2 regions of the Streptomyces sp. NPDC008313 genome follow, and region 2 is predicted to be linked to the other one. Evidence: predicted binding sites of a transcription regulator. Region 2 holds the regulator's gene; the other holds the start of a gene.

Region 1 (15,136 bases), on a different contig from region 2:
ACCCGGGTACGTCCAGTACGAGGGCCTGGAGCCGGCACGCCGAGAGCACGCACCTGACGCCGCGCGGCCGCCCTTCGGGCGACGACGCGAATGGTCAGACAGGTCCTAGGGCCGACAATGCTGTTCATGGCGACGAACACCCCACCCGCCCGGGCTCCGCGTGAGCTGGACCGCTGGAACGCGGCCCTGTCGGCGGCCCGCGGCACGGACGGCCCCGACCCCTCCCCCTACGGCGAGAATCTTCTGAAGCGCTGGTCCGAGGCGCAGCGGCGGTATCACACCGTGGATCACCTGGTCGCCGTCCTCGACCACGTCGACACGCTCGCGGAGTACGCCGACGACGCGGATCTGGTGCGGCTGGCCGCCTGGTTCCACGACGCCGTGTACCTGCCGGACCGGTCCGAGAACGAGGAGCGGTCGGCGCGGCTGGCCGAACGGGCGCTGACCGAGGCCGGGGTGGCGGAGGCGGGCGTGGCGGAGGTGGCCCGGCTGGTCCGGCTCACCGTGGGCCACGACCCGGCCGACGACGACCGGAACGGGCAGGTGCTGTGCGACGCCGACCTGGCGGTCCTCGCGTCGGCGCCGGAGACGTACGCCGCGTACACGGACGCCGTGCGCGTCGAGTACGCGTTCGTGCCGGACGAGGACTTCCGGGTGGGCCGGGCGGACGTGCTGCGGCAACTGCTGGCGCTGCCCCGGCTGTTCAGGACGCCGTACGGACGGCGGGAGTGGGAGGACACCGCCCGCGCCAACCTGGAGGCGGAGCTGGCACGGCTCACGGACGGCGCGTAATTCGGTACGCACCGCGAGACGGGCGCCCTATTGTCACCGGCATGACGAACATGGGCGGGGACCAGGTCGAAGAGGCCGTCGCGGGCGCCGTGGCGCTGCTGCGGCCGGTGACGGGACGGGACTGGGAAGGCACCAAGGCGGGCCGCCTGGAGTGGAGCTGCCGCAGGACGGCCGAGCACGTCGCCGGTGATCTGATCGCGTACGCCGGGCAGTTGGCGGGGCGGGCCACCACGGAGTACGTGCCCTTCGACATCGTCATGGACGAGGGCACCGGCAACGACGGTGTCCTGGACGTCATCGAGACGACCGGCGCGCTGCTCGCCACCACCGTCCGCGCCACGCCCCGCGAGGTGCGCGCCTTCCACCCGTACCCGTTCCGCAGCGCGAACCGCGAGGGCTTCGCCGCCATGGGCGTCACCGAGGTGCTGGCGCACACCCATGACATCGCCGAGGGCCTGGGGCTGGCCTACGAGCCCTCCGCCGAGCTGTGCGAGTGCGTCCTCACCCATATCTTTCCGCACGTCCGGCCCGGCGCCGACCCCTGGCGCACGCTCCTGTGGGCCACCGGCCGGGGCGACCTTCCCGACCGCGCGCCGCTCACCGGGTGGCGCTGGAACAACAACCTGGTGATACCGGCCGGCCGCCTCACCCTCCAGGGGGTCACCCCGGCCGCCGCCTTCGACCTGCGGGCGGGCGGCACGGGCGGCTTCGACTGGATCGAGGGCGGCCCGTACGACGGCACGCGGGCGGCCGCCGGGATGATGCTGAAGGCGTACGAGCAGGGGACGCACCGCCCGGAGTGGGGCGTGTTCGTCCTCGTGCGCGAGGACGACGGCCGCGCGGTCGGCGGCATGGGCTTCCACGGCGCCCCCGACGAGGAGGGCCGCGCCGAGGTCGGCTACGACCTGGCGGAGGCCGCCCGCGGCCGGGGCTACGCGACCGAGGCGCTGAGCGCCCTCTCCGCGTGGGCGCTGGCCCGCGACGAGGTGACGGCGCTGTTCGCGGCCGTCGACCGGACCAACACCGCGTCCCAGGGCGTCGTCACCCGGGCCGGGTTCACGCGGGTGGACTGTGAGGAGTCGACCCGGGACCGGGACGGGGAGCAGTACGGGTACGAGCTGCGCGCGACCCGGTGAGACCGTCCGGCCGGCCGGGAGAACCGCGGAACCGCGACCTCCCTACCGCTCCCACTGCTTGGCCCGGCGCAGTCCCGCGCCCTGGAGCAGCAGCACCACCTCGCGGCTGGTGACCTCCACGGCGCCGGCGGCCACCGCGTCGGCGTACCGGTGCGACGGTATGTCGTAGTGGTCCCGCTCGAACGCGCGCGCGGGGACGCCCAACCGGCGGGCGAAGTCGTGCAGTTCGTCGTACGAGACGTCACTGACCAGGTGGGACCACATGCGGCCGTGTCCCGGCCAGGTCGGCGGGTCGATGTAGACGGTCATGACGAGGACGTCCTCCCGTAACCGGAGCCGGGCTCTGAGCCGCCGGTCGCCGTGCCCAGCGATCCGACGGAGGCGACCTTCACCCCGGCCTTGTGGCACGCCCAGTGCGGGTCCGGTCCCAGCTCGGGTTCCACGTCGAGGGCGTGCGGGTCGCCGGAGCCGCAGACGGGGCACAGCGGCCACCGCCCGTGCCGGTCGAGGAGGGCGTCCTGCACGTCCTGGGCGACGAGTCCGGCGACGAATCCGACACCCTCCGGCCACTGCTCGACCCACCAGCGGCGCTGCGCCACCGACTCCTCGACGAGGGAGACGACGTCCGCCTCGGCGACCTCTCCCGCGACCAGATCGGCGATGACGAGCGCGCGGGCCGCGTGCAGGGCCTGTTCCAGAGGGCTGATGGGGTCCATGCACCCATTGTGCGCGAAGGGTGCGGGAGGCGTGCGGCAGACGACGGACCCGGCCCGGGCGGGCGGCCGACGACGGACCCGGGCCGGGCGCGGGACCCTTGACCATGGCCGCGCTCCGAAAATATCTTTCAGAGGTGACCCAAGACCTGAAGGAAATTTTCGTGGGCGCGACCCCGCCCGCCCCCGCCGCGCTCGCGGCCAAGGTGCGGACGCTGGCCCCGTCGATGACCCGTTCCATGCAGCGGGTCGCCGAAGCCGTCGCGAGGGACCCGGCCGGCTGCGCGGCGCTCACGGTCACCGGCCTCGCCGAACTCACCGGCACCAGCGAGGCGACCGTGGTCAGGACCGCCCGCCTCCTCGGCTACCCCGGCTACCGCGACCTGCGCCTCGCCCTCGCGGGCCTCGCGGCCCAGCAGCAGTCGGGCCGGGCGCCCGCCGTCACCGCGGACATCGCGGTCGACGATCCCATCGCCGACGTCGTCGCGAAACTCGCCTACGACGAGCAGCAGACCCTCGCCGACACCGCGGCGGGGCTCGACACGGTCCAGCTCGGCGCCGCCGTCACCGCGCTCGCGGCGGCCCGCCGTATCGACATCTACGGGATCGGCGCCTCCGGCCTGGTCGCCCAGGACCTCGCCCAGAAGCTCCTGCGGATCGGGCTGATAGCCCACGCGCCCAGCGATCCGCACCTCGCCGTCACGAACGCGGTGCAGCTGCGCGCCAAGGACGTGGCGATCGCCATCACGCACTCCGGCTCCACGGGCGACGTCATCGAACCGCTGCGGGTCGCCTTCGAGCGCGGCGCGACGACCGTCGCCATCACCGGCAGGCCCGGCGGCCCCGTCACGCAGTACGCGGACCACATCCTCACCACCTCGACGGCCCGCGAGAGCGAGCTGCGCCCGGCGGCGATGTCGTCCCGTACGAGCCAGCTGCTGGTCGTGGACTGCCTGTTCGTGGGGGTCGCCCAGCGGACCTACGAGACGGCGGCGCCCGCGCTCTCCGCCTCGTACGAGGCGCTGGCGCACCGGCACACCCCGCGCGGCGGCCACCAGCGTTAGCCGGCCTCCGGTGCCGGACCGGCGCCGGAGGGGCGCGCGCGCCGTCCACGCCCCGCGCGCGTGCGCCCGCACCCCCGGGGCGCCCGCGCCGTGCGAGCGCCCCGCACACCCCGCACACCCCGTACGTCTCCCAACCCCCCGCATCCGCACACCGGAAAGAGCCGCCCGACATGACCTCCACCGCCGACGCGTCCGCCTCCGGCACGCCCGCCTCCGGCGCCGACGCCCCCGAAGGCGACACTCCCGCGTACACCTCCGCACCCGCTCCCGCCCACCGTGATCTGCGCGACCAGTTGGAGACCCTCACCACCGAGGCGTTCCGCCCGGAGCTCTCCGAGATCGACCGGCTGCCCACGGAGGAGATCGCGCGGATCATGAACGGCGAGGACGCGACCGTCCCGGCCGCCGTCGCCGGGCAGCTCCCGCGGATCGCCGCCGCCATCGACGCCATCGCCGACCGGATGGCCCGCGGCGGCCGGCTGGTCTACGCGGGCGCGGGCACGGCGGGCCGGCTCGGAGTGCTGGACGCGTCCGAGTGCCCGCCCACGTTCAACACGGACCCCTCCGAGGTCGTCGGCCTCATCGCGGGCGGCCCCGGCGCGATGGTCACCTCGGTCGAGGGCGCCGAGGACTCCGAGGAGCTGGCCGCACAGGACCTCGACGCGCTGAAGCTGACCGCCGACGACACGGTGGTCGGCGTCTCGGCGTCCGGCCGCACCCCGTACGCGGTCGGCGCGGTCGAGCACGCCCGTACCTGCGGGGCGCTCACGGTCGGTCTGTCCTGCAACGCGGGCAGCGCGCTGGCGGCCGCGGCGGACCACGGGATCGAGGTCGTCGTCGGCCCCGAGCTGCTCACCGGCTCGACCCGCCTGAAGGCCGGTACGGCGCAGAAGCTGGTCCTGAACATGCTCTCGACGATCACGATGATCCGCCTCGGCAAGACGTACGGGAACCTGATGGTCGACGTCCGCGCCTCGAACGCGAAGCTGCGGGCCCGCTCCCGGCGCATCGTCGCCCTCGCCACGGGCGCCTCGGACGACGAGATCGAGGCCGCGCTCACCGCCACCGACGGCGAGGTGAAACCGGCCATCCTCACGATCCTCGCCCAGGTCGACGCGGCCACCGCCACCGCCCTTCTCACCACCTCGGACGGCCACCTCCGCGCAGCGCTGACGGCAGCGGGCTGACGCGCCGCGCCGCCGCTGTGGGCATACGTGCCGCCAAGGGCGATGGGGGTCCCCCTGCTCGAGCGAAGCCGAGAGCTTGGGGGAGGGTGGGCACAGCGGCGGCACCCGCCCGGCGCCGGCGAGCGGCCCCACCCTCACGGCACCGCAAACGCCGGACGAGCAGCCCACCCACGGCACCACCCGCACACGGCACCACCCCACACACCCCCTCCCCCCAGGATCAGCGCCATGAGCACCCCCTCCCCCCACGCCGCCACCGCCGCCGCCCTCCTCCCCCTGGTCGGCGGCGCCGCCAACGTCACCTCCGTCGCCCACTGCATGACCCGCCTCCGGCTCGGCCTGAGGGACCGGAGCCTCGTCCGGGACGACGCGATCCGCGCCCTGCCCGCCGTACTGGGCGTGGTCGAGGACGACACGTACCAGATCGTCCTCGGCCCGGGCACGGTCGCCCGCGTGACCCCGGAGTTCGAGGCCCTGCTGGCCGCCGCGCCCCCGGAAGCCGCCACCCCCTCCGCGCCCACCCCCGCCGCCGCGCTCGCCGCCCACGGCTCCGCGCTCCGCGCCGCCCGCAAGGAACGCAACGCGACCCCCTTCAAGCTGCTCCTGCGCCGCGTCGCGAACATCTTCGTCCCGCTCATCCCCGCCCTCATCGGCTGCGGCATCATCGCGGGCCTGGGCGGCCTGCTGATCAACCTCGGGTGGCTGCCCTCCCTCACCCCGGCCCTGACGGCGATCGCGTCCGGCTTCATGGCCCTGATCGCGGTGTTCGTCGGCTTCAACACGGCCAAGGAGTTCGGCGGCACCCCGGTCCTCGGCGGAGCGGTCGCGGCGATCGTCGTCTACGCGGGCGTCGCCAAGGTGACGGTCTTCGGGACGACGCTCGCCCCGGGCCAGGGCGGCGTCCTCGGCGCCCTGGGGGCCGCGCTGCTCGCCGTGTACGTCGAGAAGTGGTGCAGGACCTGGGTCCCCGAGACCCTCGACGTCCTGGTCACCCCGACGCTCACGGTCCTGCTGTCCGGCCTGGTGACGCTCTACGGCCTGATGTACGCGGCCGGTGAGGTCTCCACCGCCATCGGCACGGCGGCGAACTGGCTGCTGTCCACGACGGGCGCCTTCGCGGGCCTGGTCCTGGGCGGCCTGTTCCTGCCGCTGGTGATGCTCGGGCTGCACCAGGCGCTGATCCCCATCCACACCACGCTCATCGAACAGCAGGGCTACACGGTCCTGCTGCCGATCCTGGCGATGGCGGGCGCGGGCCAGGTCGGCGCGGCGCTCGCGGTGTACGTGCGGCTGCGCCACGACGACTCCATCCGTACGACGATCAGGTCGGCGCTTCCGGCGGGGCTGCTGGGCGTGGGGGAACCGCTGATCTACGGCGTCTCACTGCCGCTGGGCCGCCCGTTCGTCACCGCCTGCGCGGGCGGCGCGGCGGGCGGGGCCTTCATCGGCTTCTTCTCGATGCTCGGCGACAAGATCGGCTCCACGGCGATCGGCCCCTCGGGCTGGGCCCTGTTCCCCCTGCTCAAGGGCGACCAGAACCTCGCCGTCACCGCCGCGATCTACGCGGGCGGCCTGCTCACCGGATACGTGGTCGGCTTCGCGGCGACGTACCTCTTCGGCCTTGGCGCGGCGGCGGAGACGGTCAGTACTGTCGGTGGTGTGTGCGACTCTCCAATGGGAGAGCCCGTACGGGAGACCGTTGGCCAGGAAGGAGACCGCACCCCGTGAACCACGCACAGCTGACCGCCCTCGGCCGCGCCCTGCGGGTGCTCGGCGAGCACGGCGAGGAGCTGACGGCGGACACGCCCGACGCGAAGCTCCACGAGTACAAGGCCGACCTCAAGCGCGCCCTCGACCTGCTGGACGAGAGCGTGTCCGGCGCGAAACCGACGACGCGGTGCGCCGAGCATCCCAACGGTCCGGTGGACGAGGGCGCCGTCGACCGGTGCCTGCTCTGCGAGACCCGGCGCCGCACGGCCCGCCGCTCGGAGGTCAACGGCGCCTTCCCGCAGGGGCGGCACGCCGCCCCCGACGAGGCCCCGGAGCGCACGAAGTCACGCTACGGAGTGCGCGGGGACCGGCCGCAGGCCCAGCAGCGCTGGCTGCCCGAGGTGTGGAACGGCCAGGAGTGGCAGCTCTGCGGCACCCCGCGCCGCGACCGCCACGAGGCCGAGCGCTACCTGGCCGCCGAGCGCAGGACGCCCCGCCCCGGCATGGCCTACCGCCTGGTCCACGAGTTCACCGACTACGAGGTCCTGCGCATCTGGGGCACCCCGGTGAAGACCGACATCGAGCCGATGGGCAACATCTGAGCCGGCCGGCGTTCACGGCAGCCGTCCCTGGCGGTTGACCTCGCGGACCCGGGCCCGCAGCGCCTCGGCGGACGAGGCGCCGGCCGGAGGCTCGGGCGGACCGTCCGCCCGCTCCCGGCCGGCATCGGTGGCCCGGAGCACCGCCGCGAGCCGCGCCGCCGTGCGCACGTTGCAGCGCCCCAGGGCCACCAGGGCGTACGGCTCGTCGCTCGCGCCCGTGACCGGGTCGACCCGCAGCGACGGCAGCACGACGCCGACGCCCGCCAGCGCCTCCCGCAGCCGCGCCACGGCCTCCTCCGTCGACGGCACCCGCTCACTCGACGTCATCTCCACGTGCCCCAACTCCTCCACTGTGAGTATCGGTTTTCCCACACAGCGTGTCCTTCACCCGTCTAGCCTGGGAAGAGACGGCGTTCCAACAACCCCGCTTGTGCTTACAGGGAGTTGCCATGCCAGGACCCAAGGATCTCGACCCGTCCTCCTCGCCGCGCGCCATGATGGGCGCGGAGTTGCGTCACGCGCGCGAGCGAGTGGGCCTCAGTCAGGAGGAGTTGGGCCAGCCGCTCTTCGTCAGCGGCTCGTTCATCGGCCAACTGGAGGCCGGGACACGGCGGATGCACCTGGAGTACGCCCGCCAGATAGACGACATCCTCGGCACGAACGGCTTCTTCGAGCGCAACTGCAAGGCCCTCGCCAAGTCCAGGTACCCGGACCACTTCGCGGAGGCGGCGGAGGCGGAGGCGGTGGCCACGGCGATCCGGGAGTACGCGGCCCTGTTGATCCCCGGACTGCTGCAGACGGAGGGGTACGCGAGGGCCGTCTTCCGCGCCTACCAGCCGACGGCGGCAGAAGCCGTGATCGACGAACTGGTCGCCGCCCGACTGGAGCGGGCACACCTCCTCGCTGATCCAACAACCCCACTGTTGTGGGCGGTTCTGGACGAGGCGGTGGTGCGCCGCAAGGTGGGCGGGGCACATGTGATGGCCGAGGCTCTGCGGCGTGTGGCAGCGCTTGCCCGGCAACACCGCATCATCGTCCAGGTGCTGCCCTTCAACGCCGAAGCCCACGCGTCCATGACCGGTGCCCTGACGCTGCTGGACTTCGAGGACGCCCCACCCCTCGCCTTCATCGAGGGTCCCAGCATGGGGAGGCTCGAGGACGATCCCGCCACAGTCACCCGCCACCAACTCACCTACGATCTGCTCAGGGCCGCCGCACTTGCGCCGCAAGAGTCCCTGGCCCTGATCGAATCAGTGGCGGAGGATTACGCCCATGAAGATCAGCCCTGAGTACGGCCTGAGCGCCACCCATTGGCACAAGTCCAGCTACAGCGGCGGCGAGGGCGGCAACTGCCTCGAAGTCGCCCCCGGTCACCCCACCCACGTCCCCGTCCGTGATTCCAAGGACCCCCTCGGCCCGAAGCTCGCGTTCCGGGCCGGGGCGTGGACGGCGTTCGTCGACAGCCTCAAGCGCGCCTGACATGACGGAGGGCGGCGCACCCACATGGGTGCGCCGCCCTCCGTCCGCGCGTCACGTCAGCGACGCCAGCGCCTTCGCGTCGTACGCCGTCAGTTCGTCGAAGCGGCCCGCGAGGACCTTCGCCGCCCAGTGCGGGTCGGCGAGGAGGGCGCGGCCGACCGCGACGAGGTCGAACTCGTCGGCCTCCAGGCGGTCCAGGAGGTTGTCGAGGCCCGCGAGCGGGGCGCCCTCGCCCTGGAACGCCTTGATGAAGTCGCCGTCCAGGCCGACCGAGCCGACGGTGATGACGGGCTTGCCCGTGAGCTTCTTCGTCCAGCCGGCCAGGTTGAGGTCGGAGCCGTCGAACTCCGGGAGCCAGTAGCGGCGGGTGGAGGCGTGGAACGCGTCGACGCCCGCGTCGGCCAGCGGGGTGAGGAGGTCGGCCAGCTCCTCCGGGGTCCCGGCGAGCCGGGCGTCGTAGGCGTCCTGCTTCCACTGCGAGTACCGGAAGAGGACGGGGAAGGACGGGGACACCGCGGCGCGCACCGCGGCGACGATCTCCGCCGCGAACCGGGTGCGGGCGACGATGCCGCCGCCGTACGCGTCGGTGCGGCGGTTGGTGCCGGACCACAGGAACTGGTCGACGAGGTAGCCGTGGGCGCCGTGGATCTCCACGCCGTCGAAGCCGATGCGCTCGGCGGCGGCCGCGGCCTCGGCGAAGGCGCCGATGACGTCGTCGAGGTCCGTGCGGGTCATCGCCCGGCCGGTGACCTCGTCCTCGCCGATGCGCAGCCCGGAGGGGCCGACCGCGGGGGCGTCGGCGAAGGGCGGCTCACCCTGCTTGCGGACCATGCCGATGTGCCACAGCTGCGGCACGATCGCCCCGCCCGCCGCGTGCACGGCGTCGGCGACCTTCGCCCATCCGGCCAGCTGCTCCTCGCCGTGGAACCGGGGAATGCGGTCGCTCTGCCCGGCGGAGGCGTGGCCGACGTACGTGCCCTCGGTGACGATGAGGCCGACGCCCGCGGCGGCGCGGCGGGCGTAGTACGACGCCACGTCCTCGCCCGGGATGCCGCCCGGGGAGAACTGCCGGGTCATGGGGGCCATCACGATGCGGTTCGGGACGGTGAGGCCGTTCAGCGAGACGGGCCGGGACAGGATCTGGGCCGCGCGTTCGGCGGAGGCGGCGAGGGTCACGTGGGGGGCTCCTTCGGTACGGCTTGCGGTGACGCGAGGACGGGACAAGGGAAGATGCTTGCGCATGCATTTAGGTACAAGCGCAACCGCCCCGCCCGCATTCCCGGCTTCGGGGAACAACGTCCGGCCGTGCCGGTGGAACTCCCCGACCGACGAGCAGGCCGAGGCGTACGGCGAACGCGCCGAGGTCAGACCACGGCGAGCCGGTCCACCAGCAGCTCCACCCTCTGCGCGGCATCCTCGGGCAGCAGCCGTCTCGCCCGGGTCAGGGTCGCGAGGCCGTGCAGGGACGCCCAGAACACCTCGGTGAACAGTCCCGTGTGGACGCCGTCCCCGGCGACCTCGCCCAGGCTCTCCAGCAGTGCGGCGAAGGCGTCCTTCAGCGGCTCCGGGGTGTCCTCCTGCGCGTACGCCAGGCCGCCGTCGAGCTGGAACAGGGCGTCGTAGACCGCCGGGTTGCGTGCGGCGAAGTCGAGGTAGGCGCGGGCGAGCGCGGCGACCCGCTCGCGCGGGCCGTCCGCGGCGGCGGTCGCGGCCCGCACCGCCGCGGCCAGCTCGGCAGCGCCCTCCAGGGCGACGGCACCGATGATCTCCCGCTTGCCGCGGAAGTGGCTGTAGAGGACGGGCTGGCTGTACTCGATGCGCTCGGCGAGCCGGCGGGTCGTGACCGCGTCCCAGCCCTGCCGCTCGGCGAGTTCGCGGGCGGTCGCCACGATGAGGCGCTCGCGCTCCGCCCGTTCGCGCTGCTTGCGTTCCTGTACCGACATGACACAGATCCTAGCATCGCTAGACAATCGAGCGGCAGTAGTACTAGCGTTGCACTGTCATCTAGCGACGCTAGATCCCAGGAGGGGTCATCATGTTCCACGCACTCGAGGTGTTCACCGTCGTGATCGTCGGCCTGATGGTGGGGGTGGAGTTCTCCGTCGCCTTCGTCATGAACCGGATCTTCGACGCCCTTCCCGAGGACAGCGACCAGCTCGCCCGCGCCCACGGGGGCCGGATGCTCGGCGCCCTCATGCCGTTCTGGTACATCGGCTCGCTCGTCCTCAGCGCGATCTGGGCCGTCGCCGGATGGGACCGCCCCGGCGCCGGACGCGTCGTCATCGCCGCCGCGCTGCTCATCGTGAGCGTGATCATGTCGCTCCTGCTGCTCGTCCCGATCAACAACCAGGGCAAGACGTGGACCCCCGAGAACCGGCCCGCGGACTGGAAGGAGCAGATGAACCGGTGGGACCGCTACCACTACGCCCGCGTCGCCGTCATCGTCGCCGCCTTCGCCTTCCTGGTCACCGCCCTCGTCTGAGCCCGGGACCTTCACCGCTCGCCCCAGCGGGAGCCGGCCCGGAGGCCGGGGCATCCCGGAGGATTCCGGCGACCCCGAAAACGCCCGAGGGCGGCACCCCCCTCGGTGGAAGGGGGTGCCGCCCTCGGTACAGGTGGACCGGGTCCGAGCCGTCAGGCTCAGAAGTCCATGTCACCGCCCGGCATGCCGCCCGGAGCGCCGCCGGCGGCGGCCTTCTCCGGCTTGTCGGCGATGACGGCCTCGGTGGTCAGGAACAGCGCGGCGATGGAGGCGGCGTTCTGCAGGGCAGAGCGCGTCACCTTCGCCGGGTCGATGATGCCTTCGGCGATCATGTCGACGTACTCACCGGTCGCGGCGTTCAGGCCGTGGCCGACGGGAAGGTTGCGCACCTTCTCGACGATGACGCCGCCCTCGAGACCGCCGTTGACGGCGATCTGCTTGAGGGGGGCCTCCAGGGCGAGCTTCACGGCGTTGGCGCCGGTCGCCTCGTCACCCGAGAGCTCCAGCTTCTCGAAGACCGAGGAGGCCTGCAGCAGGGCCACGCCACCACCGGCGACGATGCCCTCCTCGACGGCCGCCTTCGCGTTGCGGACGGCGTCCTCGATGCGGTGCTTGCGCTCCTTGAGCTCCACCTCGGTCGCGGCACCGGCCTTGATGACGGCCACGCCGCCGGCCAGCTTCGCGAGACGCTCCTGGAGCTTCTCGCGGTCGTAGTCCGAGTCGGAGTTCTCGATCTCGGCACGGATCTGGTTGACGCGACCGGCAACCTGGTCCGCCGAGCCCGAGCCGTCGACGATCGTCGTCTCGTCCTTGGTGATGACGACCTTGCGGGCGCGGCCCAGCAGTTCCAGACCCGCGTTCTCCAGCTTGAGGCCGACCTCCTCGGAGATGACCTCGCCGCCCGTCAGGATGGCGATGTCGCCGAGCATGGCCTTGCGGCGGTCGCCGAAGCCCGGGGCCTTGACGGCGACGGACTTGAAGGTGCCGCGGATCTTGTTGACGACCAGCGTCGACAGTGCCTCGCCCTCGACGTCCTCAGCGATGATCAGCAGCGGCTTGCCCGACTGCATGACCTTCTCGAGGAGCGGGAGCAGGTCCTTGACGTTGGAGATCTTGGAGTTGGCGATCAGGATGTACGGGTCGTCGAGGACGGCCTCCATACGCTCCATGTCGGTGGCGAAGTACGCCGAGATGTAGCCCTTGTCGAAGCGCATACCCTCGGTGAGCTCCAGCTCCAGACCGAAGGTCTGGGACTCCTCGACGGTGATGACGCCTTCCTTGCCGACCTTGTCCATGGCCTCGGCGATGAGCTCGCCGATCTGGGTGTCGGCGGCGGAGATGGAGGCCGTGGAAGCGATCTGCTCCTTGGTCTCGACATCCTTCGCCTGCTCCAGCAGGGCACCGGAGACGGCCTCGACGGCCTTCTCGATACCGCGCTTGAGGGCCATCGGGTTGGCGCCGGCCGCCACGTTGCGCAGGCCCTCGCGGACCAGCGCCTGGGCGAGGACGGTCGCGGTGGTCGTACCGTCACCGGCGACGTCGTCCGTCTTCTTGGCGACTTCCTTGACCAGCTCGGCGCCGATCTTCTCGTACGGGTCCTCGAGCTCGATCTCCTTGGCGATGGACACACCATCGTTGGTGATCGTGGGGGCGCCCCACTTCTTCTCGAGGACGACGTTCCGGCCCTTGGGGCCAAGGGTGACCTTGACGGCGTCGGCGAGCTGGTTCATCCCGCGCTCGAGACCGCGCCGTGCCTCCTCGTCGAACGCGATGATCTTGGCCATGTGAAGTGGTCCTCCCGGACTGGGGTGGAATCTCCAGGACCGCGCCCGCGCCCGCGACGGACGGCCTGCCGGCCTCGTGGTTCCTTGCCCCACTTGGCCTGCGGGCCTCACCGACCCGGTCCTCGTTGTCACTCTCACCTTCAGAGTGCTAACGCCAATGATTAGCACTCGACCCCGTCGAGTGCAAGAAGCGCCCGCGCGGCGGACGTCTCCGCCGGGGTGCCCGGGGCCGGGTCGGGGCGGGCCGGAGGGGGCGCGGACGGGCGGACGGGAGGGGGCGCGTGCGGCCCCGTACGCCCCGGAAGGCGCCGTCCGGGCAGACCGAAGGGCCCGTACCCGGTGGGTACGAGCCCCTCGACACGTCGAACAGTCAGTCGGCGCGTGCTTCAGCCGGCCGCCAGCCGGACCATGTCCGCCTGCGGCCCCTTCTGGCCCTGCGAGATCTCGAACTCGACCCGCTGGCCCTCTTCAAGGGTGCGGTAGCCGTCCATCTGAATCGCGCTGTAGTGGACGAAAACATCCGCACCACCGTCGACCGCGATGAAGCCGTACCCCTTCTCCGCGTTGAACCACTTGACGGTGCCCTGAGCCATGCCTAACTCCCCTATTACTGGCCCTTGCACAGGACCGCACTTCGCGGACCCGGGTCAGACCTCACCCCCCAACGGTTGGGGGTGTGCGCCGGAACGCGTCGACCGCGGCTGAATGTATCTGCCCAACTGCCGTCTGCAACAGGTCAATCGGACGAGAATTCTGGGAGCACCCGATCCGGAATGTGGGGAGAATTGGTGAAGTTTCAGGGCAAGTCGGGCCCCATATATGCCGCGAAAGGCTTGAAAGGGTGGGGCACTTTGGCTACTTCTTGACGGGTGCCGGGCGAGAACCGATATACGTCCGCCGGATAAGGCCGAGCAGCTTCCCCAACTGTACCGCGCTCAACCATGCGAATTGCCCCGGCCGTTTCTCCACGACAGGGGCAATTCGATGAACACACCGTGACCGATCTTACCGACGGTAATTGTCGGCAGGGCCGGTCACCCGTCAGCCGCCGGCGACCGCCGGGATGATCGAGACGCCGGCGCCGTCGGGCGTGGCCGTCTCCAGGCCCTGCTCGAAGCGGACGTCGTCGTCGTTCACGTACACGTTGACGAAGCGGCGCAGCTTGCCCTGGTCGTCGAGGACGCGCGCGGCGATGCCCGTGTGGTTCTTCTCCAGGTCGGCGATGACCTCACCGAGGTTCGCGCCCTCGGCGGCCACCTCGGCCCGGCCACCCGTGTAGGTGCGCAGAATGGTGGGGATGCGGACGTTGACGCTCATGCGGTGTGACCTCCGGTCGGGTAACGGCGGATGGTGGCGGGCGGCCGGGTACGCGAGACGGCCGCGTCGGCCCGTCGGGCGGGTCCGGCCCGTCAGACGAGTCCGGCCTCGCGGAACGAATCCAGGTTCGGGCGGATCGTCGCGGTCAGGCCGGTGCCCGCCACGGCGTCCAGCGTCTTGAGGCCGTCCCCGGTGTTCAGGACGACCGTCGTCAGCGCCGGGTCGAGCAGGCCGGACTCGATCAGCTTCTTCGTCACGCCGACCGTCACACCGCCCGCGGTCTCCGCGAAGATGCCCTCGGTGCGCGCCAGCAGCTTGATCGCGTCGACGATCTGCTCGTCGTTCACATCCTCCACCGCGCCGCCGGTCCGCCGTGCGATGTCGAGCACGTACGGCCCGTCGGCCGGGTTGCCGATGGCCAGCGACTTGGCGATGGTGTCCGGCTTCTGCGGCCGTACGACGTCGTGGCCCGCCTTGTAGGCCACGGACACCGGGGAGCAGCCCTCCGCCTGGGCGCCGAAGATCTTGTACGGCCTGTCCTCGACCAGTCCCAGCCTGATCAGCTCCTGGAGCCCCTTGTCGATCTTCGTGAGCTGGGAGCCCGAGGCGATCGGCACGACGAGCTGGTCGGGAAGGCGCCAGCCGAGCTGCTCGCAGATCTCGTACGCGAGGGTCTTGGAGCCCTCCGCGTAGTACGGCCGCAGGTTGACGTTGACGAAGCCCCAGCCCTCGCCGGCCGGGTCGCCGATCAGCTCGGAGCAGAAGCGGTTCACGTCGTCGTAGTTGCCCTCGATGCCGACGAGTTCGCCGCCGTAGACGGCGGCCATGACGACCTTGCCCTGCTCCAGGTCGTGCGGGATGAACACGCAG
Region 2 (15,136 bases):
GCTGCCCGCGCACGCCCTGGCGGACGCCGCCGCACGCCCCCTCGGGTTCTACCTCCACGTGCCGTACTGCGCGACCCGCTGCGGCTACTGCGACTTCAACACCTACACGGCCACCGAGCTGCGGGGCACCGGGGGCGTGCTCGCCTCCCGCGACAACTACGCGTCCACCCTGACCGACGAGGTCCGCCTCGCCCGCAAGGTCCTCGGCGACGACCGCCGCCCGGCCCGTACCGTCTTCGTCGGCGGCGGCACGCCCACGCTGCTGGCCGCCGGCGACCTCGTACGGATGCTGGGCGCGATCCGTGACGAGTTCGGCCTCGCGGACGACGCGGAGATCACGACGGAGGCGAACCCGGAGTCGGTGGACCCGGCGTACCTCGCGACGCTGCGCGCCGGGGGCTTCAACCGGATCTCCTTCGGCATGCAGAGCGCCCGCCAGCACGTCCTGAAGGTGCTCGACCGCACGCACACGCCCGGCCGCCCCGAGGCCTGCGTCGCCGAGGCCCGCGCGGCGGGCTTCGACCACGTCAACCTCGACCTGATCTACGGCACCCCCGGTGAGTCCGACGACGACTGGCGTGCCTCGCTGGACGCCGCGCTCGGCGCCGGACCCGACCACGTCTCGGCGTACGCGCTGATCGTGGAGGAGGGCACCCAGCTGGCCCGGCGCATCCGGCGCGGCGAGGTCCCGATGACCGACGACGACGTCCACGCGGACCGCTATCTGATCGCCGAGGAGATGCTCTCGGCGGCCGGCTTCGACTGGTACGAGGTGTCGAACTGGGCCACCTCCGAGGCCGCCCGCTGCCTGCACAACGAGCTGTACTGGCGCGGAGCCGACTGGTGGGGCGCGGGACCGGGCGCCCACTCCCACGTCGGCGGGGTGCGCTGGTGGAACGTGAAGCACCCCGGGGCGTACGCGGGCGCGCTGGCGGCGGGGAAGTCGCCGGGGGCCGGGCGTGAACTCCTCTCGGAGGAGGACCGGCGGGTCGAGCGGATCCTGCTGGAACTGCGCCTGCGCGACGGCGTCCCGCTGTCCCTGCTGCGCGAGGCGGGCCTCGCGGCCTCACGCCGCGCGCTGTCCGACGGGCTCCTCCAGGAGGCTCCGTACGAGGCCGGCAGCGCGGCGCTGACGCTGCGCGGGCGGCTGCTGGCGGACGCGGTGGTGCGGGATCTGGTGGACTGATCACTCGGGGGAGTGAATCGGTGCGGATCCCGAGGCGGCCCCCTAACCTGGTTCGTAAGCTGCCGCGCGAGAGTAACGCGGCGGATCTGGAGGGCTACGGAGATGACCGCTGTGGACGAGCGCGGGATGACGAAGTTCTTCGAGAAGTTCGAGCCTCCCGAGGGCGTCAGGGTCGAGCTTCTTCGGGGGGAAATCGTGATGATGGCGAGTCCGGATTTGGTGCACAACCTGATCGTCGAGGAGGTGCAGGATCAGATCCCTCGCAAGCGGTGGGCACGGTTGCAGACCCAGGACGTCGACATCATCGACGAGGCAAGTGAGCCCGTACCGGACCTGGTGGTGCTGGAGCGTGAACTCCGCCCGGACTCCGGTCGTCTGCTGCCGTCCCAGCTGATCACGTTGGTGGTCGAGGTCGTCTCCAAGACCAGTGTCGACCGGGATTACGGGGCCAAGCGATCGATCTACGCGGCGGGCAGGGTGCCCGCCTATCTCGTCGTCGACCCCGTTGTGGCGCACTGTGTCCTGCTCACCGAGCCCGTCGGCGACGGACAGGGCGCCGACTACCGGGCACAGCGGATCTCGAAGTTCGGTGATCCTCTTCCGCTGGAGTTCCTCGGCGTGGAACTGGACACCAGCGAATTCGGCACCTACCCGGGCGTCAGGCCTCACCGCCTTCCGTGACGAAGTCGATCAGTTCCTCCACGCGGCCCAGGAGGGCCGGCTCCAGGTCCTTGTAGGAGTGCACCCGGGACAGGATGTGCTGCCAGGCGGCGCCCGTGTTGTCCGGCCACCCCAGGGCCCGGCACACCCCCGTCTTCCAGTCCTGGCCGCGCGGCACCCGGGGCCACGCCGCGATGCCCACCGACGCGGGTTTCACGGCCTCCCAGATGTCGATGTAGGGGTGGCCGACGACCAGGGCGTGCCCGCTCGTGACCGAGGCCGCGATGCGGGACTCCTTCGAGCCGGGGACCAGGTGGTCCACCAGGACGCCGAGCCGGGCGTCCGGGCCCGGCGCGAAGTCCGCGACGATCGACGGCAGGTCGTCGACGCCCTCCAGGTACTCCACGACGACACCCTCGACGCGCAGATCGTCGCCCCAGACGCGTTCGACCAGCTCGGCGTCGTGGCGGCCCTCCACATAGATCCGTCCCGCCCGCGCCACCCGGGCCCGCGCGCCGGGCACGGCGACGGAGCCGGACGCCGTACGGGCGGGCCGCGCGGGCCCCGCCGACGGGCGGACCAGTGTCACCACGCGCCCCTCCAGCAGGAAGCCCCGCGGCTCCATCGGGAACACCCGGTGCTTGCCGAAGCGGTCCTCCAGCGTGACCGTGCCCGCCTCGCAGCGGATCACCGCGCCGCAGAAACCGGTCCCGGGCTCCTCGACCACCAGACCGGGCTCCGCCGGCACCTCGGGGACGGTCTTCGGCTTCTTCCACGGCGGGGTCAGGTCCGGAGAGTACTGGCGCATTCGGATGACGATAGGAGAAGCCGGCCGGGCGTGTCGCGCACCGCGCCGCGACACGCCGAGGACGGCGGCGCGAACACCTTCCACGGCACCCGGACCAGGCGCCCCGGACCAGACGCACCTCCGACGGCGTACCTCCTACGGCACCCCGAAACGCCGGGTCAGCGCGTCCCGTTGGGCCCGGACGAACGCGGCGTCCACCGCCGCGCCGTGCCCGGGGACGTACACCGCCTCCTCGCCGCCCAGCGCGAGCAGCCGGTCCAGTGCCGCCGGCCAGTGCGACGGCACCGCGTCCAAGCCCGCCTGCGGCTCGCCCGACTCCTCCACCAGGTCGCCGCAGAAGACCACCGGCCGCGACCCGGGGGACGTGGACCGGACGACCACGGCCAGGTCGTGGGAGGTGTGGCCGGGCCCCACACCGACCGGCACGGCGCTCAGGCCGCCGCCCAGGTCCACGGCGGACGCACCGGACAGCCGGGGGAGGAGCAGGGCGTCGGCCGCCTCGCGCGCGACCCCCGGGTCCTGCCCGTTGCGCACGGCGTCCGCGCGCAGTTCCTCCCGGCCGTGGGCCAGGACGGCGTCCAGGCCCACCGCGCCGAACACCTCCGCGTCCGCGAACGCCGACGCCCCGAAGACGTGGTCGAAGTGCGCGTGGGTCAGTGCGAGATGCGTCACCCGCCGGCCCCCGCCGAGCAGCCGCCCGGTCTCCTCCCGCAGCCGCGTGCCCTCCGCCGGGCTGGACCCGGCGTCGACCAGCAGCGCCCCCGCCGGGCCCGCCACGAGTCCGGCCGTGCAGTCCCAGACGGGCAGCCGCAGCCTGCCCACCCCCGGGGCCAGCCGCTCCCAGCCCGCTTCCGCCCACCGCGGCTCTTCCCGAGTCACCGTCATGCGTCGACGCTAAGGGCTGTCCCCGCCGGGCGTCCGGGAGCCCGCGCGGCGACAGCGCAGCGGGACCGGCTCGTACCCGTGAGTAGGCATCGCGGGACATCGCGACAGATCGCGGGGCCGCCCCTTGCCCGGGCCGTACCCACCGGCCGTACACTGGGCCGGGGAATGCTGGCACTCGCACGCGCTGAGTGCCAGGCGAGGCGCCAGGGGACGACAGCTGGAGGTGTGCGCGGTGCTCAGTGAACGCAGGCTGGAAGTGCTGCGCGCGATCGTCCAGGACTATGTCGGCACCGAGGAGCCCGTCGGGTCCAAGGCGCTCACCGAGCGGCACCGGCTGGGGGTCTCCCCGGCTACCGTGCGCAACGACATGGCGGCCCTGGAGGACGAGGGCTACATCGCCCAGCCGCACACCAGCGCCGGACGCATCCCCACCGACAAGGGCTACCGGCTGTTCGTCGACAAGCTCGCGGGCGTCAAGCCGATGACCGCCCCCGAGCGCCGCGCCATCCAGAACTTCCTGGACGGCGCCGTGGACCTCGACGACGTCGTGGGCCGTACGGTGCGGCTGCTCGCGCAGCTGACCCGGCAGGTCGCCGTCGTCCAGTACCCGTCCCTGACGCGTTCCACCGTGCGGCACGTGGAGCTGCTCTCCCTCGCCCCCGCGCGCGTGATGCTCGTCCTGATCACCGACACGGGCCGGGTCGAGCAGCGCATGATCGACTGCCCGGCGCCGTTCGGCGAGGCCTCGCTCGCCGATCTGCGGGCGCGGCTCAACAGCAGGGTCGCGGGCCGCCGTTTCGCGGACGTCCCGCAGCTCGTGCAGGACCTGCCGGACGCCTTCGAGAACGAGGACAGGGGGACGGTCGCGACGGTACTCTCCACCCTCCTGGAGACGCTCGTCGAGGAGACCGAGGAGCGGCTGATGATCGGCGGTACCGCCAATCTCACCCGCTTCGGACATGACTTTCCCCTCACCATCCGGCCGGTCCTCGAAGCCCTCGAGGAACAGGTCGTGCTCCTCAAACTCCTTGGCGAGGCCGGGGATTCGGGCATGACCGTACGGATCGGGCACGAGAACGCGTACGAGGGACTCAACTCCACGTCCGTGGTCTCGGTCGGCTACGGTTCGGGCGGCGAGGCAGTAGCCAAACTGGGCGTGGTCGGACCGACCCGCATGGATTACCCGGGAACGATGGGAGCGGTACGAGCGGTGGCACGGTACGTCGGACAGATCCTGGCGGAGTCGTAGGTGGCCACGGACTACTACGCCGTACTCGGCGTGAGCCGCGACGCTTCCCAGGACGAGATCAAGAAGGCGTTCCGGAGGCTCGCCCGCGAGCTGCACCCGGACGTCAACCCCGATCCGAAGACGCAGGAGCGCTTCAAGGAGATCAACGCCGCCTACGAGGTGTTGTCGGACCCGCAGAAGAAGCAGGTCTACGACCTCGGCGGCGACCCGCTGTCCCAGGCGGGCGGCGGCGCGGGCGGCTTCGGCGCGGGCGGCTTCGGAAACTTCTCCGACATCATGGACGCGTTCTTCGGGACGGCGTCGCAGCGCGGCCCCCGGTCGCGCACGCGCCGCGGCCAGGACGCGATGATCCGGCTGGAGATCGAGCTCGACGAGGCGGCCTTCGGCACCACGAAGGACATCCAGGTCGACACGGCCGTCGTCTGCGCCACCTGCAGCGGCGAGGGTGCCGCGCCCGGTACGAGCGCGCAGACCTGTGACATGTGCCGCGGCCGCGGTGAGGTCTCGCAGGTCACCCGGTCGTTCCTCGGCCAGGTCATGACCTCGCGGCCCTGCCCCCAGTGCCAGGGCTTCGGCACGGTCGTCCCGACGCCGTGCCCGGAGTGCGCCGGCGACGGGCGGGTGCGTTCGCGCCGGACCCTGACCGTGAAGATCCCGGCCGGTGTCGACAACGGCACGCGGATCCAGCTCGCGGGCGAGGGCGAGGTCGGCCCCGGCGGCGGCCCCGCCGGTGACCTGTACGTGGAGATCCACGAGCTGCCGCACGCGATGTTCCAGCGGCGCGGCGACGATCTGCACTGCACGGTCACCATCCCGATGACGGCGGCGGCGCTCGGTACGAAGGTGCCGCTGGAGACGCTCGACGGGCTGGAGGAGGTCGACATCCGGCCCGGCACCCAGTCCGGGCAGTCGATCCCGCTGCACGGGCGCGGCGTCACCCACCTGCGCGGTGGCGGACGCGGCGACCTCATCGTGCACGTCGAGGTGACCACGCCGACGAAGCTCGACGCCGAGCAGGAGCGGGTGCTGAGGGAACTGGCGAAGCTGCGGGGCGAGGAGCGGCCGACAGGGCAGTTCCAGCCGGGGCAGCAGGGGCTGTTCTCGCGGTTGAAGGATGCGTTCAACGGGCGTTGAGCGGGTCTGGCCGGGGGTCCGGGGGTTGGTCCCCGGGCAGGCACAGTCAGCCGGGGCAGCAGGGGCTGTTCTCGCGGTTGAAGGATGCGTTCAACGGGCGTTGAGCGGGTCTGGCCGGGGGGCCGGGGGTTGGTCCCCGGGCAGGCACAGTCAGCTGGGGCGGCAGGGGCTGTTCTCGCGGTTGAAGGATGCGTTCAACGGGCGGTGAGCGGGTCTGGCCGGGGGTCCGGGGGTTGGCCTCCGGGCAGGCACAGTCAGCTGGGGCGGCAGGGGCTGTTCTCGCGGTTGAAGGACGCGTTCAACGGGCGGTGACGGGACGTGCGGGGTGGTGGGGTGCGGTGGTTTTTCGCCCCCTCCGCCCCTTCCCTTCCCGTATTCCGGGGGCTTTGCCCCCTGGGCCCCCAGTCCTCAGACGCCGGACGGGCTGAACCGCTCCCCGATTCGGAGTCGTGCGGGGGGCGTGACAACATGCCGTCATGTCCTCCGCACTGACCGATCTCTTCCCTCACCCGATCGTGCAGGCGCCCATGGCGGGCGGTGTCTCCGTCCCGCATCTCGTCGCCGCCGTGTCCGAGGCGGGCGGGCTCGGCTTCCTCGCCGCCGGGTACAAGACGGCCGACGGCATGTACCAGGAGATCAAGCAGGTGCGCGGGCTGACCGGCCGCCCCTTCGGCGTCAACCTGTTCATGCCGCAGCCCGAGTACGCGGACCCGGCCTCCGTCGAGGTCTACGCCAACCAGCTCGCCGGTGAGGCCGCCTGGTACGAGACCGAGCTCGGCGACCCCGACAGCGGCCGCGACGACGGGTACGACGCCAAGCTCGCCGTACTCCTCGACAACCCGGTGCCCGTCGTCTCCTTCCACTTCGGCTGCCCCTCGCGCGAGGTACTGGACTCCCTCGCCCGCGCCGGCACCCTGACCCTGGTCACCGCGACCACGGCCGAGGAGGCGCTGGCCGTGCAGCGGGCGGGCGCCGCCGCGGTGATCGCGCAGGGCGTCGAGGCGGGCGGCCACCAGGGCAGCCACCGCGACGTCCCGGAGGCGGACGGCTCCGGCGTCGGACTGCTCTCGCTGCTGGCCCAGGTCCGCGAGACCGTGACCATCCCGATCGTCGCGGCCGGCGGCATCATGAGGGGCGGCCAGATCGCCGCCGCCCTCGCGGCCGGGGCGAGCGCCGCCCAGCTCGGCACCGCGTTCCTCGCCACCCCCGAGTCCGGCGCCCACGCCCTGCACAAGCAGGCGCTGACCAACCCGCTCTTCGTCCGTACGGAGCTGACGCGCGCGTTCTCCGGGCGTCCCGCGCGCGGCCTGGTCAACCGCTTCCTGCGCGAACACGGCCCGTACGCGCCCGCCGCCTACCCCCAGGTCCACCACCTCGCCGCTCCGCTGCGCAAGGCCGCCGCCCGGGCCGGTGACGCGCAGGGCATGGCGCTGTGGGCGGGCCAGGGGCACCGGATGGCCCGCGAGCTGTCCGCCGGAGGGCTCGTCGAGGTCCTGGTGGACGAGCTGGACGCGGCGGCGAGGGCGTTGTCCCGGCACGCGGGAGGAGGTGCGGGCCGATGACCGCGCCGGTGTTCGTGGTGGAGGAACTGGCCGACGGCGCCGCGGAGTTCGTGCTCGACGGGCCCGAGGGGCGGCACGCCGTCTCCGTGAAGCGGCTGCGGGCGGGCGAGGAGGTCGTCCTCACCGACGGACGCGGGCGCTGGACCCGGGGAGTCGTGCGGTCGGCGGAGGGCAAGGACCGCCTCGTGGTGACGGACCTCGAACCGGTCCACCACGAGCCCGAGGAAGCGCCGCGCGTCACCGTCGTACAGGCCCTGCCCAAGGGCGACCGGGGTGAGCTGGCCGTCGAGACGATGACGGAGACCGGCGTCGACGCGATCGTCCCCTGGGCGGCCTCCCGCTGCATCACGCAGTGGAAGGGCGAGCGGGGCCTCAAGGCGCTGGCGAAGTGGCGGGCCACGGCACGCGAGGCGGGCAAGCAGTCCCGCCGGACGCGCTTCCCCCAGGTCGCGGACGCGATGACGACCAAGCAGGTTGCCGCACTTCTCGCCAAAGCGGAGTTCGCCGCCGTCCTGCACGAGACGGGTGTGGAGGCCCTGGCCACCGCCGGACTCCCCGACCGGGGCGACATCGTGCTCGTCGTCGGGCCGGAGGGCGGGGTGTCGCCCGAGGAGCTGGCCCTGTTCACCGAGGCCGGGGCGAAGCCCTACCGGCTCGGCCGCAGCGTGCTGCGCACCTCCACCGCCGGAACGGCCGCGACGGCCCTGCTGCTGGGACGCACCGGCCGCTGGTCCTGACCGCTCGCCGGTCTGCCCGCCCGCCGGTCCCGCTCGCCCGCCGGTCCGGCCCCACGGGCGGGCGGCCCGGTACCTTCTACACCTGCCCCAGCCTCCGGCCCCCGGCCCCAGCGCCCGCCCCGGACGCCTGACCGACACCCTCAGGGAGACGCGTTGGAACTCGCACAGGTACGGCTGCTGGTCTCGGACTTCCCGGCCTGCTACCGCTTCTACGCCGACGTCCTCGGCCTCAAGCCGCAGTCGGGCGCGGCCGAAGGACCGTACGAGAAGTTCAGCCCCGCCACCGGCTCCGCGGGCATCGCCCTGCAGGACCGGGCCATGATGTCGCAGGTCCTCGGTGAGCTGGGCGAACCGGCGAGCGGCCACCGCTCCCTGGTGGTCCTGCGCGTGGACGACCTCGACGCCCACTGCGAGGCGATCACCGCGCGCGGGGGCAGCCTGGTGCACGGTCCGGCGCCGATGACCGACCGGATGCGCGTGGCCCACCTCAAGGACCCGGAGGGCAACCTCGTCGAGCTGCAGGAGTGGCTCCTGCTGCGCGGCTGACGAGGGGCGGGGCGCGGACACGGCGGCGCGCGGCGGACACGGCGGCCGGGCGCCACCGGCACCGCCGTCACCGTGGCCACATGCGGTCTACCGCGCCCGCGCCCGACGGTGGCACGCTGCCGTCCATGCGGGCATCGAGGCTTCACGGGCAGTGGTGGCGTCCTGCACAGCGGCGGCGTGACGGGCAGCGGCGGCGTCCTGCACAGCGGTGGCGTCAGGGACCGCGGTGGGCGGGGCGCGGGCGGCCGGCCGTCGCCGGACTCGCGGTGCTCGCCGCGGTGTCGGTCGTCACCGCCTGCGAACCGACGGACGGGCTCAGTTCCGCCGCCGTCGCCTACACCACCGACCAGACCGGCACCAGGGCACTGGAGAAGCAGGGCATCGACGTACGGTGGCTCAGCTGCACGGCCACCTACGGCGGCGGGAACAAGGCGTACACCCCCGGGAAGGCCACCGCCTCGTCCGGCACCCGCGACGTCGCCGGGGTCGACTGCCAGGGTGAGACCGGCGACGGCACGGACATCACCCTGAAGGGGAAGGTGACGCGGGCGGTCGACGGCAAGTGCGTCCGCGGCGACCTGACCGCGAGGGTCGGCGGCAAGCAGCGCTTCCATGTGGACGTCCTCGGCGACTGCGAGGCCTCGGACGGCACGTCCGCACCCGGCGGCGGCTCCCACGACCCGGGCCGGCCCGCGCCCACCGTCACCGTGACCCGGACCGTCTGGTGCGAGGGCGACCCCGGCTGCGGCCCCGTCGAGGGCAAGTGACGTGACGGGCGAAGTGATCCAAACCCCTGTCCGGCGGCGCGCCTGCTGCATAGGGTGATCGGGTGACACAGTCTGCGCTGTCCGCGTATCTCCGGTTTCCGCATCTGCACGGCGACTCGGTCGCCTTCACCGCCGAGGACGATGTCTGGGTCGCGCCGCTCGACGGCGGCAGGGCGTGGCGCGTCAGCGCCGACAACGTCCCGGTGGACCACCCGCGGATCTCTCCCGACGGCACGACGCTCGCCTGGACCTCCACCCGGGACGGGGCACCCGAGGTGCACGTCGCCCCGGTCGACGGCGGCCCGTCGAAGCGGCTGACGTACTGGGGCAGCGCCAGGACCCAGGTGCGCGGCTGGACCGCCGACGGCCGGGTGCTGGCCATCAGCCCGTACGGCGAGGCGAGCTTCCGGCGCTCCTGGGCCCGCGCCGTCCCCCTCGACGGCGGACCTGCGGCGACCCTCCCGTACGGGCCCGTCGGCGGCGTCGCGCACGGCCCCGGCGGCGTGCTCCTGCTGTCGGCGCCCATGGGGCGCGAGGCCGCCTGGTGGAAGCGGTACCGGGGAGGCACCGCCGGCAAGCTGTGGATCGACCGGGACGGCGACGGCGAGTTCGTGCGGCTGCACGAGGACCTCGACGGGAACATCGAGTACCCGCTGTGGGTCGGGATGGGGGTTCCCCCGCTCGAGCGCAGCCGAGAGTGGGGGAGGGTCGCCTTCCTCTCCGACCACGAGGGTGTCGGCGCGCTCTACTCCTCCCTCGCCGACGGCTCGGGACTGCGCCGCCACACCCCCGTCGAGGGAAGCTTCTACGCACGGCACGCGGCCACCGACGGCAACCGTGTCGTCTACGCCTCCGCCGGCGAGCTGTGGATCCTCGACGACCTGGACGGCGCCGAACCCCGCCGCCTCGACATCAGGCTCGGCGGCCAGCGCACCGACCTCCAGCCGCACCCCGTGAACGCGGCGCACTGGTTCGGCGCCGCCGCCCCCGACCACACCGGACGCGGCAGCGCGATCGCCGTGCGCGGCGCGGTCCACTGGGTCACCCACCGCTCCGGCCCCGCCCGCGCGCTCGCCGCCGCGCAGGGCGTCCGCGCCCGGCTGCCCCGCACCTTCCGCGCCGACGGCGAGGAGTACGTGGTGTGGGTGACCGACGCCGAGGGCGACGACGCGCTGGAGTTCGCGCCCGCCACCGGCGCCGCGCCGGGCGCCCTCCCGCGCCGGCTCGCCGCCGGACAGCTCGGCCGGGTCCTCGGCCTCGCCATGGCGCCCGACGGCTCCCGCGCCGCCGTCGCCTCGCACGACGGCCGGGTCCTCCTCGTCGAGCGGGAGACCGGCGAGGTGCGGGAGGTCGACCGCAGCCCGGACGGCGACGTGACCGGGCTCGTCTTCTCACCCGACTCCTCCTGGCTCGCCTGGTCCCACCCCGGGCCGCAGCCGCTGCGCCAGCTCAAGCTCGCCAACACCGCCGACCTGTCGGTGACCGAGGCGACGCCGCTGCGCTTCCAGGACTACGCGCCCGCGTTCACCCTCGACGGCAAGCACCTCGCCTTCCTCTCGGCGCGGGCCTTCGACCCCGTCTACGACGAGCACGTCTTCGACCTCGCCTTCGTCGGCGGTTCCCGGCCCCACCTCATCACCCTCGCCGCGACCACTCCCTCGCCGTTCGGACCGCAGCGCCACGGACGCCCCTTCGAGGCCCCCGACAAGGACGAGACCCCCGACAGCGAGGGCGCCCCGACGACCCGGATCGACCTCGAAGGGCTCGCCGACCGCATCGTGCCGTTCCCCGTCGAGGCCGCCCGCTACTCGGGGCTGCGGGCCGCCAAGGACGGGCTGCTGTGGCTGCGCCACCCCGTCCGCGGTGTGCTCGGCGCCTCCCGGGCCACCCCGGACGACCCCGAACCGAAGTCGGAGCTGGAGCGGTACGACCTCGCCCAGCAGCGCGTCGAGCACCTCGCCGCCGACGCCGACCACTTCGCGGTCACCGGCGACGGCAAGCGGGTCCTGCTGTGGACCGACGGCCGGCTCAAGGTGGTGCCCAGCGACCGCCGGGCCTCCGGCGACGAGGACAGCGACAGCAACATCACCGTCGACCTGTCCCGGGTCCGGCAGACCGTCGACCCGGCCGCCGAGTGGCGGCAGATGTACGACGAGGTGGGCCGCCTCATGCGGGACAACTTCTGGCGTCCCGACCTCGGCGGCGTCGACTGGGACGCCGTCCTCGACCGCTACCGGCCGGTCCTTGAGCGGGTCGCCACCCACGACGACCTCGTCGACCTCCTCTGGGAGGTGCAGGGCGAGCTGGGCACCTCGCACGCCTACGTCTCGCCGGGCGGCGGCGGGGCGGGCGGCCGGCGCCAGGGCCTGCTCGGGGCGGACATCTCCCGCCACGAGGACGGCCCGGACGGCGCCCCGCGCTGGCGGATCGACCGGATCCTGCCGTCCGAGACGTCCGACCCCGAGGCACGCGCCCCGCTCGCCGCGCCCGGTGTCGCGGTGCGCGCCGGGGACGCGATCGTCGCGGTCGCCGGGGAGCCCGTCGACCCGGTGACCGGGCCGGGTCCGCTGCTCGTCGGCACCGCGGGCAAGCCGGTCGAGCTGACCGTCTCCCCCTCGGGCGGCGGCGATCCGCGCCACGCGGTGGTGATCCCCCTCGCCGACGAGGAGGCGCTGCGCTACCACGCCTGGGTCGCCGACCGGCGGGCGTACGTGCACGAGAGGTCGGGCGGACGGCTCGGCTATCTGCACGTCCCCGACATGGTCGGCTCCGGCTGGGCGCAGCTCCACCGCGACCTGCGCGTCGAGGTGACCCGCGAGGGCCTGGTCGTCGACGTCCGGGAGAACCGCGGCGGGCACACCTCCCAGCTCGTCGTCGAGAAGCTCGCCCGCCGGATCATCGGCTGGGACGTGCCGCGAGGGGCCCGCCCCTTCAGCTACCCCCTGGACGCCCCGCGCGGCCCGGTCGTGGCCGTCGCCAACGAGTTCTCCGGATCGGACGGCGACATCGTCAACGCGGCGATCAAGGCCCTGGGCATCGGCCCGGTCGTCGGGACGCGGACGTGGGGCGGCGTCGTCGGCATCGACAGCCGCTACCGGCTGGTCGACGGCACGCTGGTCACCCAGCCGAAGTACGCCTTCTGGCTGGAGGGGTACGAGTGGGGCGTGGAGAACCACGGCGTCGACCCGGACGTCGAGGTCGTCCCCACACCCCAGGACCACGCGGCGGGCCGCGACCCCCAGCTCGACGAGGCGATCCGCATCGCCCTCGCCGCGCTCGCCGAGACCCCGGCCAAGTCGGCCCCGTCCCTCCCGCCGCTCCCGCCGCTCCCGGCGGACGGTGGCACGGACGGCGGCACGGACGGCGGCACGGACGGCGGCACGGACCCCGGCCCGACCGGGTGATCTTGGACGGCCGGGATCGATACGATGACGCGGTACGGGTCGGACGAGGAGTGAGGAGCGTGACCGTGGCCGGAGAGCCGCAGGACGACTGCCTGTTCTGCAAGATCGTCGCAGGGCAGGTTCCGGCGACCGTCGTCAGGGAAACCGCGACGACCTTCGCCTTCCGGGACATCAACCCCCAGGCGCCCACGCACGTCCTGGTCGTCCCCAAGGCGCACCACCGGGACGTCGCCGCCCTCGCCACCGCCGCCCCCGAACTCGTCGGGGACGTGCTGCGCGAGATCGGCGAGATCGCCGCCGAGGAGAAGCTGGACAGCTACCGCACCGTGTTCAACACCGGGACGGGCGCCGGTCAGACCGTCTTCCACGTGCACGCCCACCTGCTGGGCGGCCGCGGCCTCGAATGGCCCCCCGGGTAACGCGCCTTGTCCGTACGCGAACTGGTCGTCCTCGGCACCGCCAGCCAGGTCCCCACCCGGCACCGCAACCACAACGGCTATCTGCTGCGCTGGGACGGCGACGGCATCCTCTTCGACCCCGGCGAGGGCACCCAGCGGCAGATGCTGCGCGCCGGGGTCGCCGCCCACGACCTGAACCGGATCTGCGTCACCCACTTCCACGGTGACCACTCCCTCGGGCTCGCCGGGGTGATCCAGCGGATCAACCTCGACCGGGTGCCGCACGAGGTGACCGCGCACTACCCGGCCTCCGGGCAGCGGTTCTTCGACCGGCTGCGGTACGCGACGGCGTACCGGGAGACCGTCGTGCTCGCCCAGGCGCCCGTCGAGAGCGACGGTGTCCTCGCGGCGACCCCCTCGTACACGCTGGAGACCCGCGCGCTCTCGCATCCGGTCGAGTCGTTCGGGTACCGGCTCGTCGAGCCGGACCGGCGCCGGATGCTGCCCTCGCGGCTCGCCGAGCACGGCATCGCGGGGCCCGACGTCGGACGCGTCCAGCGCGAGGGCTCGGCCGGCGGGGTCACGCTCGACGAGGTGAGCGAGATGCGCCGCGGCCAGCGCTTCGCGTTCGTCATGGACACACGGCTGTGCGACGGGGTGCACGCGCTCGCCGACGGCGCCGACCTGCTGGTCATCGAGTCCACCTTCCTCGACGAGGACGTGCGGCTCGCCTCCGACCACGGACACCTGACGGCCGGACAGGCCGGGCGGGTGGCCCGGGACGCGGGCGTACGGCATCTGGTCCTCACCCACTTCAGCCAGCGCTACTCCGATCCCGGGGAGTTCGAGCGGCAGGCACGCGCCGCGGGCTACACCGGGGAGCTGACGGTGGCCCGCGACCTCGACCGGGTCCCGGTTCCGAAGCGGACCTGACCCGGTCCCGGTTCCGAAACACGGGTGAAACGCCCGTACCATGCTCTGATGCCCCTCCCCAAAGCCGAACTGCACCTCCATATCGAAGGCACCCTGGAGCCCGAGCTGGCGTTCGCGCTCGCCGCGCGCAACGGCGTCACCCTGCCGTACGCCGACACCGAAGCGCTGCGCGAGGCGTACCGGTTCGAGGACCTCCAGTCGTTCCTGAACCTCTACTACGAGCTGATGGCCGTCCTGCGCACCGAGCAGGACTTCACCGACCTCGCCGACGCCTACCTCGCGCGGGCCGCCGCGCAGGGCGTGCGCCACGCGGAGATATTCTTCGACCCGCAGGCCCACCTCGCCCGGGGCGTCGCCATGGGCACGGTGATCGAGGGGCTCGCCCGCGCGCTGGAGCGGTCCGAGTCCGCGCACGGCGTCTCCACCCAGCTGATCATGTGCTTCCTGCGGGACGAGTCCGCCGAGTCGGCGATGGAGACGCTGCACGCCGCGAAGCCCCACCTCGGCCGGATCACCGGCATCGGCCTGGACTCCGCCGAGGTCGGCCACCCGCCGGCGAAGTTCCGCGAGGTGTACGAGGCCGCCGCGGCCCTCGGACTGCGGCGCGTCGCGCACGCGGGCGAGGAGGGCCCGCCGTCCTACATCACCGAGGCGCTGGACGTGCTCGGCGTCGAACGCGTCGACCACGGCCTGCGCTGCCTGGAGGACCCCGCGCTCGTCGAGCGCCTCGTCCGCGAGAGGGTGCCGCTGACGCTCTGCCCGCTGTCCAACGTACGGCTGCGCGCGGTGGACGTCCTGGCCGAGCACCCGCTGCCCGCGATGATGGACGCCGGACTCCTCTGCACCGTCAACTCCGACGACCCCGCC

The links. Region 2 encodes HrcA, which represses chaperone genes, less so after heat shock. Its sites were predicted from a motif close to TTNGCACTCNGNNNNNCNGAGTGCNAA; they were not measured.
Positions count from the first base shown of each region.
Region 1: the regulator HrcA is predicted to act here: its motif matches at 13,111-13,137, upstream of groL (chaperonin GroEL).

Region 1 is NZ_JBIBFR010000015.1:48,951-64,086, reverse strand. It holds gene ACFY93_RS21265 (hypothetical protein) at 127-792, shown strand; gene ACFY93_RS21260 (GNAT family N-acetyltransferase) at 834-1,928, shown strand; gene ACFY93_RS21255 (DUF4031 domain-containing protein) at 1,971-2,237, opposite strand; gene ACFY93_RS21250 (hypothetical protein) at 2,234-2,644, opposite strand; gene ACFY93_RS21245 (SIS domain-containing protein) at 2,779-3,705, shown strand; gene murQ (N-acetylmuramic acid 6-phosphate etherase) at 3,876-4,892, shown strand; gene ACFY93_RS21235 (PTS transporter subunit EIIC) at 5,121-6,620, shown strand; gene ACFY93_RS21230 (hypothetical protein) at 6,617-7,204, shown strand; gene ACFY93_RS21225 (hypothetical protein) at 7,217-7,576, opposite strand; gene ACFY93_RS21220 (Scr1 family TA system antitoxin-like transcriptional regulator) at 7,654-8,493, shown strand; gene ACFY93_RS21215 (DUF397 domain-containing protein) at 8,477-8,683, shown strand; gene ACFY93_RS21210 (NADH:flavin oxidoreductase) at 8,735-9,859, opposite strand; gene ACFY93_RS21205 (WHG domain-containing protein) at 10,048-10,626, opposite strand; gene ACFY93_RS21200 (anthrone oxygenase family protein) at 10,719-11,165, shown strand; gene groL (chaperonin GroEL) at 11,324-12,949, opposite strand; gene ACFY93_RS21190 (cold-shock protein) at 13,336-13,542, opposite strand; gene ACFY93_RS21185 (MoaD/ThiS family protein) at 13,991-14,266, opposite strand; gene thrC (threonine synthase) at 14,359-15,136, opposite strand, start outside.
Region 2 is NZ_JBIBFR010000005.1:17,948-33,083, reverse strand. It holds gene hemW (radical SAM family heme chaperone HemW) at 1-1,186, shown strand, start outside; gene ACFY93_RS08500 (Uma2 family endonuclease) at 1,289-1,867, shown strand; gene ACFY93_RS08495 (DUF3097 family protein) at 1,845-2,654, opposite strand; gene ACFY93_RS08490 (MBL fold metallo-hydrolase) at 2,790-3,539, opposite strand; gene hrcA (heat-inducible transcriptional repressor HrcA) at 3,772-4,788, shown strand; gene dnaJ (molecular chaperone DnaJ) at 4,789-5,922, shown strand; gene ACFY93_RS08475 (nitronate monooxygenase) at 6,399-7,484, shown strand; gene ACFY93_RS08470 (16S rRNA (uracil(1498)-N(3))-methyltransferase) at 7,481-8,221, shown strand; gene ACFY93_RS08465 (VOC family protein) at 8,375-8,767, shown strand; gene ACFY93_RS08460 (hypothetical protein) at 9,034-9,534, shown strand; gene ACFY93_RS08455 (S41 family peptidase) at 9,597-12,938, shown strand; gene ACFY93_RS08450 (HIT domain-containing protein) at 13,004-13,357, shown strand; gene ACFY93_RS08445 (ribonuclease Z) at 13,364-14,269, shown strand; gene ACFY93_RS08440 (adenosine deaminase) at 14,318-15,136, shown strand, end outside.